DNA from 2 places in the Rhizobium etli CFN 42 genome. Region 2 is predicted to be linked to the other one. Evidence: riboswitches for the same ligand, from Rfam matches in the RefSeq annotation. Region 2 holds a riboswitch; the other holds the start of a gene.
The links. A riboswitch is a leader RNA that binds a small molecule or an ion and turns the genes downstream of it on or off. The one in region 2 is predicted to bind thiamine pyrophosphate.
Positions count from the first base shown of each region.

Region 1 (4,032 bases), on a different replicon from region 2:
AAGGTGGTCGACTTGCCCGCTTCGTTGAGGCCATAGACGATGTGCAGGTCCGGCGACCCCTGACGGGCCGCGCCGAAATCGATCGAGTGGTCGGTGAACTTGCCATAACGGATGAGGTCGAGACGGCGCAGGCGCATCAGCTGTCTCCCCGCTCCGCAACCTTCATCCGGGCGGCGATATCCTCGGCGCCGTCGGCGAGAAGGCCGTCGATGAAGCGTTCGAAACCTGTCTCGTCATTCCCGGCAAATGCCCGGCTCTCGGGCGGCAAATCGGCGAGCAGGTCCCGGACCATCTCCCTGACATCGTCGCGAAACCCGCTGCGGGCGATGACCTCGTCGCGCATCAGCGCGCCAAGTTCGACGACGGGATCGGCGGCGGACGCGTCTGCGGGGATCGAGGGCGCTTCGAAGGCGAGTTCCAGCTTCTCGATCCAGGTGCGGCCGATCACGTCGCCGCGCCGCTCGGCTTCCGCCTGCATGAGGTCAACATCGCGCCGCAGCTGCCAGGAGAGCGGCGTGCGGCCGGAAAGCCTGAGGCGTGCGACAAGATGCGGCGAAGCCGTGCGGTCGCGCTGCGCCATCAGCGCCGCCTCGACCACCACGGCCGCCTCACGCCAATCATCGACACCCGTAAGGTCGACATTGACGCGCTCGAACTGCGCGATGCTGGTTCGCCGCTCGTCGACCGTCACGGTCCGGTCGTCCGCCACGGTCACCAGCGATACGGTCTTGACGCCCGACTCGTTGATGTCGCGGCCTTGCGGCATGCCGGGCATGATGATCGTTGCCGTGCCGGGATACTGGCTGCGCTGATGAAGATGCCCGAGCGCCCAGTAGTCGAATCCCGAGGCGTGAAGGTCGAGCACGTTGCAGGGCGCATAGACGTCATGGCCGGCCGATCCGGCAAGGCTCGTATGCATGATGCCGATATTGACGGCACCCGCGACCGGCGACTTGAATTTCGGCAGAAGCGGGTCGGGCGCTTGCGGCTTGGCGAAGCTCAGGCCGTGGATCGCGATCGAAAGGCTGCCCTTCGTCGCCTCCACGGTCTCGGCGTGGCCGCCGAAGACCTTTACCGTATCGGGCATCACCAGCTCCTTGGCGATCTTCGACATCGCATCGTGATTGCCGCGGATCTTGAAGACGCAGATCCCCGCCCGGTGCAGCCGTTCCAGCTGGCTTGCCAGAAAGCGCGCCGTCTTCATCGACGTCTGTTCGCCGTCATAGAGATCGCCGGCGATGACCAGCGCATCGACCTGCTCTTCGAGGCAAAGGTCGACGATCGCGATCAGCGCCTGCCGGCTGGCGTCACTCACGAGATCGGCCAGCTCGGCGTTGCGAAGCGCCAGCGACCGAAGCGGAGAGTCGAGATGGAGATCGGCAGTGTGGACGAAACGATAAGCCATGAATGCAGAAAATCGCGTTGCGACAGGATGAGGAGCCGGTGCCGTCGGACCGATGAACGCGCGGTCGCTGTCACCTGGCCTTGAGCGAGAGAATATGGAGCACGCGTCCAAGGGGCGCGAGCGAAATGGGCCGGTAAAGCCGGCCCATCCACAATCAATGTTGCTCGACCGGGGCCGGTACGGCCGCCGGCGCACCCTGCTGCCCAAACCGATCGGCGACTAGCAGCGACAGCCACTGCCTTGGAACGCAAAAGGGCTTCTTGACACAAGCGCCGCTCCGGTCTTTGATGGCGACCATTCACCAGGGGTGCCCCGGCAAGGGGCTGAGATTCTGCTGAACAATACGGCTTTGCCTGTTGTGGCGCGGTGACCCGTTGAACCTGATCCAGTTCATACTGGCGTAGGGACGGTGCGGACGCTGCGGCTGTTGGGCGGATTTTCGCTTTGTCGCGCAAGGCGTCTTTTCATCATTCCAACACTGGAACTGGGTCTCCAAACGTCAAACCTTGGAGCCTCATCCATGAATATTGTCGCGCCCCAGCTTACTCCCGTCGTCACCACCGGCTCGCTTCCGGCCTCGACCAAGATCGTAAAACCCGGAACCCTCTATCCGGACCTGCGCGTGCCGATGCGCGAAATCAGCCTTCACCCGACCTCCGGCGAGCCGCCGGTAACGGTCTATGATTCCTCCGGCCCTTATACCGATCCGGCCCATGTGATCTCCATCGACGCCGGGCTGCCACGTTTGCGCGAGAGCTGGATCAAGGCCCGCGGTGATGTCGAATCCTATGACGGCCGCATCGTCAAACCTGAAGACAATGGTTTTGCCACCGGCGAGCGGCTGACGCCGGAATTTCCCGTTCGCAACACGCCGCTGAAAGCAAAAGCCGGCCGTGCCGTCACCCAGCTCGCCTATGCGCGGGCAGGCATCGTCACGCCGGAAATGGAGTTCATCGCAATTCGCGAAAACCTCGGCCGACAGGCAGCGAAGGAGGCACTCGCGCGCGACGGCGAGAGCTTCGGCGCGCATGTTCCGGATTTCGTGACGCCCGAATTCGTGCGGCGCGAAGTCGCCGAGGGTAGGGCGATCATCCCCGCCAATATCAATCATCCGGAATCCGAACCGATGATCATCGGCAGGAACTTCCTTGTGAAGATCAACGCCAATATCGGCAATTCGGCGGTCACCTCGTCGATGGCGGAGGAAGTGGAGAAGATGGTCTGGGCGATCCGCTGGGGCGCCGATACGGTCATGGACCTTTCCACCGGCCGCAACATTCACAATATCCGCGAATGGATCATTCGCAATTCGCCGGTTCCGATCGGCACCGTGCCTCTTTACCAGGCGCTCGAGAAGGTCAACGGCATTGCCGAAGATCTGACATGGGAAGTCTATCGGGACACGCTGATCGAACAGGCCGAGCAGGGCGTCGATTATTTCACCATCCATGCCGGCGTGCGGCTGGCCTACATACCGCTCACGGTCAATCGCGTCACCGGCATCGTCTCACGCGGCGGCTCGATCATGGCCAAGTGGTGTCTGCATCACCACAAGGAAAGCTTCCTCTACGAGCATTTCGAGGAAATCTGCGACATCTGCCGTGCCTATGACGTCTCCTTCTCGCTCGGCGACGGTTTGCGTCCGGGTTCGATTGCGGATGCCAATGATGCAGCGCAATTTGCCGAACTTGAAACGCTTGGCGAATTGACCAAGATCGCCTGGGCGAAGGATTGCCAGGTGATGATCGAAGGTCCCGGCCACGTGCCGATGCACAAGATCAAAGAGAATATGGACAAGCAGCTCGAGGTCTGCGGCGAAGCGCCCTTCTATACGCTCGGACCGCTGACGACCGACATCGCACCGGGCTATGACCACATCACCTCCGGCATCGGTGCCGCCATGATCGGCTGGTTCGGCACGGCGATGCTCTGCTATGTCACGCCGAAGGAGCATCTGGGGCTGCCCGACCGCAGCGACGTCAAGACCGGTGTCATCACCTACAAGATCGCCGCCCATGCCGCTGATCTCGCCAAGGGCCATCCGGCCGCGCGCATCCGCGATGATGCGCTCTCGCGGGCGCGTTTCGAATTCCGTTGGGAGGATCAGTTCAACCTCTCCCTCGACCCGGACACGGCGCGTTCCTTTCACGACGAGACCCTGCCGAAGGAGGCGCATAAGGTGGCGCATTTCTGTTCGATGTGCGGCCCGAAATTCTGCTCCATGCGAATCTCCCATGACATTCGCGCCGAAGCCCAGAAGGAGGGATTGGAAGCCATGGCAGCCAAATACCGCGATGGCGGCGATCTCTACATGCCGGTCGCAGAGGTCGCGAAAACGCCTGCCGGAGAATGACGATGCGCATTCTCGTCAACGGGGCCGGCGTTGCCGGCCTCACCGTGGCCTGGCAGCTGTACCGCCACGGCTTCCGCGTCACCCTTGCGGAGCGGGCCGGCACGGTCGGCGCCGGGGCCTCCGGCTTTGCCGGCGGCATGCTGGCGCCGTGGTGCGAGCGGGAAAGCGCGGAAGAACCGGTGCTGACGCTCGGTCGCCTTGCCGCGGACTGGTGGGAAGCGGCATTGCCGGGCCACGTCCATCGCCGGGGAACACTTGTCGTGGCGGGCGGACG
Region 1 covers NC_007763.1:91,583-95,614, reverse strand. The annotation lists gene RHE_RS22435 (AAA family ATPase) at 1-137, opposite strand, end outside; gene RHE_RS22430 (metallophosphoesterase family protein) at 137-1,405, opposite strand; TPP riboswitch at 1,699-1,830, shown strand; gene thiC (phosphomethylpyrimidine synthase ThiC) at 1,926-3,758, shown strand; gene thiO (glycine oxidase ThiO) at 3,761-4,032, shown strand, end outside.
Region 1: another riboswitch for thiamine pyrophosphate. It lies ahead of thiC (phosphomethylpyrimidine synthase ThiC); the one in region 2 lies ahead of thiM (hydroxyethylthiazole kinase).

Region 2 (4,032 bases):
AACACGGCATCGATCTGCTCGGCGACGAATGGAGGCGGCACTAGATGCACGCCGGTGACGCCTTGCGTATTCTGCGCCGTCAGTGCGGTCAGCACCGCCATGCCGTAGACACCGCGGGCGGAAAAGGCCTTGAGATCGGCCTGGATGCCGGCGCCGCCTGAGGGATCGGAGCCGGCGATGGAGAGGACGTTGCGGATCATGCCGGGACCTTTCGGATTTCTGCGGCGATGCGGCGGGTGGCGGCTTCCGGATCCGGCGTGCCGCAGATGGCGGAGACGACGGCAAGCCCCTTGGCGCCGGCGGCAAAGACTTCGGCCACATGCTCCGCCTTCAGCCCACCGATGGCGACGGACGGCACCGGCGAGAGCTGCACCAGCCTGGCGAGGCCGTCAAAGCCGATCGGCTGCTTGTGGTCGGCCTTGGTCGGTGTCGCAAACACCGGGCCGACGCCGGTATAATCGACGAGATCGGGATCGACGGCAGCGGCGAGCGCCTCGGTCTCGACCGAGAGGCCGAGGATCATTTCGGGGCCGATCAGCTCCCGCGCCGTGCGCGCATCCATGTCCTCCTGGCCGATATGCAACCCGTCGGCGCCGATGGCGATCGCCGCCTCGACATCGTCATTGACGATGAGGCGGGCGCCGGTGCCACCGAGCGCCTGTTTCAAGGCGCGGCCGGTCTGGATCATCTCCGAAGTGCCGGCTCTTTTGTCGCGCAGCTGCACCATCGTTGCGCCGCCGGTAACGGCAAGACGCGCGGTCTCGACCATGCCGATCTGGGCGCAGAGATTCGGATCGAGCACGAGATAGAGCGAAAGGTCGAAAGCCTTCATGCGAGCGATACTCTCGCCCTGGCATCCAGCGCTTCGCCGTCGAGCGCAGCCAGCGCATCGAGGAAGCGCCAGGCGAATGAGCCGGGGCCGGCCGCGCCGAGTGCGGCATCCTCGCCGGCGACGGCAAAGGTTGCGAGTGCCGCGACCGTCGCCCCGAACAGATCTTCGGGCGCTGTGGCGGCAAAGGCGCCAATCAGGCAGGTGAGCGAGCAGCCGAGCGCGGTGACCTCAGGCATCAGCACCGATCCTCCCTTGATGCGCACCGCTCTCTCGCCATCGGTCACGAAATCGACGGCGCCGGTGACGGCGACGATGGCCTGCTGCCGCTCCGCGAGCCGCCGGGCCGAATCCTCCGCCTGCTCAACCGGATCGCGGCTGTCGACGCCCTGGCCGCGGCTCTCCCCGCCGGCAAGCGCGATGATCTCGGAAGCATTGCCGCGGATGATCGTCGGCTTGAGCGCCAGCAGATCGGCGACCGCCTGGCGACGGAAGGTGGTCGCATAATGGGCGACCGGATCGAGCACCCAGGGTTTGCCGGCTGAGGCCGCCGCCTTCGCCGCCGCCTGCATACCGTCGATCCACTGCGTCGAAAGCGTGCCGATATTGACAGTCAGCGCGCTCGCGATGCCGGCGAATTCGCCGGCCTCCTCTGGTGCATGCACCATGGCGGGCGAAGCGCCCGATGCCAGCAGGACATTGGCCGCGATGTTCATGGCGACATAATTGGTGATGCAGTGGACGAGCGGCGGCTTTTCGCGCATCGCGTCCAGCATGGCTCCCGAAGTTTTTTTGCTCTGCATAGCGCCCTTTCAGGCGGGGCAGGCGCGGGGCGCGTCGACGGCGATGCCCCGAGCGACTCCCTCCGCCGGCATTATCCGGTTCAGGTTCGAAGGGTGCTTCTCAGCCCGTCTGTCGACGAACGCCCCTGTCTCTCATCGCGCTCTTTTTCGCAGAGAAGGACGCGGCTGTCATCCCGAAAATGACGTTTCGCCTGCCTTCCGACAAAGCTGGTTGAAGGGATCACAGCGTTCCTCAACTTAAATCATGCAGATCCGTCGTAATCGCTGCCCCGATTGAAAACTCCGAAAACTGCACTGTCAATCCGCTGCGTTCCGGCGTGCAGGCGGTCGGCCCGACCTCATATCTGTCGGCAATCGGGAAGGGCGCTAACCGCAGCAGCGGCCAGCGGCTGCCGTCGCTGGAGGCCTGAATGCGTAGCGCGCCGGCTGCGACGGTAACGCGGATGTGGAAATCCTCAAGTTCCTTGAAGGGCTGCGAAACGGACCAGTCGGACTTGCCGTCGGTGACGACGGTGCTGAGGAAGGCTTCGCCGTCGGTGAATTCGACGCCCGTCTTGACCCAGCGTTTTTCGTCGAGGCGCACCATCAAGCCGGCCTGGTCGTAGAGGGTGCGGAACTCGCCTTGCACGCGGATCTGGGCGGTGAAGCTATCGGCGGTGGGGAAGGCGAGGAAGTGGCCGCTGTCGCGGGTGAAGCCGTAATAGGTCTCCCGCCAGAAATCGGTCTTCTCGCCTGTCGTCAGCGTCAGACCGGTTGCGTCGGCGTGCCAGCTTGTCGGTTCGTTCAGCCATTTTCCGTCGTTGAAATCGATGTCCATTCCATCCTCGCTTTATTGAAGCCGCGGGCGCTGCCGATTCTTCGCGCCCGCATAATGCGCGTGCTTCGCGAAGGCGGCCAGCCGCCCGCGGTTCGGCGGTGTTGGCCGTCGAGACCCTCGTCTCACGACATAATCCGTGGGCTTCCGCTTGACACGATTACTTCATCTCTTATTCTGTTACAAAAATATGAATTACATAATTGTGGAACCTAACGGGAGCCCTCATATGAAAACGCTTGTCGCATTCCTGCTCGGCACCGCGCTCGTCGCTCTGCCTTCGACCCTGTTTGCCCAGGAAAAGGGCGGCGTCATCAATGTCGCGACGATCGGCGAGCCGCCGACGCTTGATCCGATGTCGTCAACGGCCGATCTCGTCGGCATCGTTACCCAGCATATTTTCGAAACGCTCTACACCTTCGACAAGAGCTGGAATGTCACACCTCTTCTGGCCGAAAGCCTGCCCGAGGTCAGCGACGACGGCAAAACCTATACGATCAAGCTCAGGACCGGCATCAAGTTCCACGACAATAGCGACATGACGTCCGAAGATGTCGTCGCCTCGCTGAACCGCTGGATGAAGATCGCCTCGCGCGGCAAGCAGGTGGCGGGCTTCATCGACAAGATCACGGCTGCCGATCCCGCGACCGTCACCATCACGCTGAAGCAGCCCTATGCGCCGCTGACCTCGCTGCTCGCCTTCAACAATTCGGCGGCGATCATCATTCCTGCCGAAAAACAGGACGAGCCGATGAAGGAGTTCATCGGCACTGGCCCCTACATGCTGAAGGAGCGCAAGGCCGACCAATACATCCAGCTCGTCCGCTTCGACGGCTACAAGTCCCCCGAAGGCGACAGCAACGGGTATGGCGGCGCCCGCCATCAATATCTCGATGAGATCCGCTTCGTGCCGGTGCCGGATCCGAACACCCGCGTCGAGGCCGCTATCTCCGGCCAGTATGATTATGTCGATTCGATCCCGGTCGAATCCTACGACAAGCTGAAGGACTCGACGGCCTCGCAGCCGGTCATGCTGAAGCCCTTCGGCTATCCTGTTTTCGTCTTCAACACGAAGGAAGGTGTTGCCGGAAATGTCGAGGTTCGGAAGGCCATCCGCCAGGCGCTCAGCATGGAAGACATGCTGGCCGCCGCCTTCGGCAGCAAGGATTTCTATGCACTTGACGGCGCCATCTACCCGAAAAGCTTCTCCTGGTCGACCGATGCAGGTGTCGAAGGCGCCTATAATGTCGCCGATCCGGAAGGGGCGGCGGCCGCCGCCAAGAAGGCCGGTTATAATGGCGAGCCGATCCGCATCCTGACCAGCCGCCAGTACGAATTCCACTACAAGATGGCGCAGGTGGCCGCCGAATATCTGAAGCTTGCCGGCTTCACCGTCGATATGCAGGTGGTGGACTGGGCGACGCTGACGCAGCGCCGCACCGATCCGAAGCTCTGGGATATCTACATCACCCACAGCCCCTTCCTGCCGGAGCCGGCCTTGATCGGCTCGCTCTCGACCAGCTCGCCCGGCTGGTGGGACACGCCGGCCCGCAAGGCTGCCGTCGATGCCTTCACCTCTGAAGTCG
Region 2 covers NC_007765.1:371,461-375,492, forward strand. The annotation lists gene thiD (bifunctional hydroxymethylpyrimidine kinase/phosphomethylpyrimidine kinase) at 1-200, opposite strand, end outside; gene thiE (thiamine phosphate synthase) at 197-832, opposite strand; gene thiM (hydroxyethylthiazole kinase) at 829-1,632, opposite strand; TPP riboswitch at 1,673-1,769, opposite strand; gene RHE_RS25795 (DUF1349 domain-containing protein) at 1,865-2,449, opposite strand; gene RHE_RS25800 (ABC transporter substrate-binding protein) at 2,676-4,032, shown strand, end outside.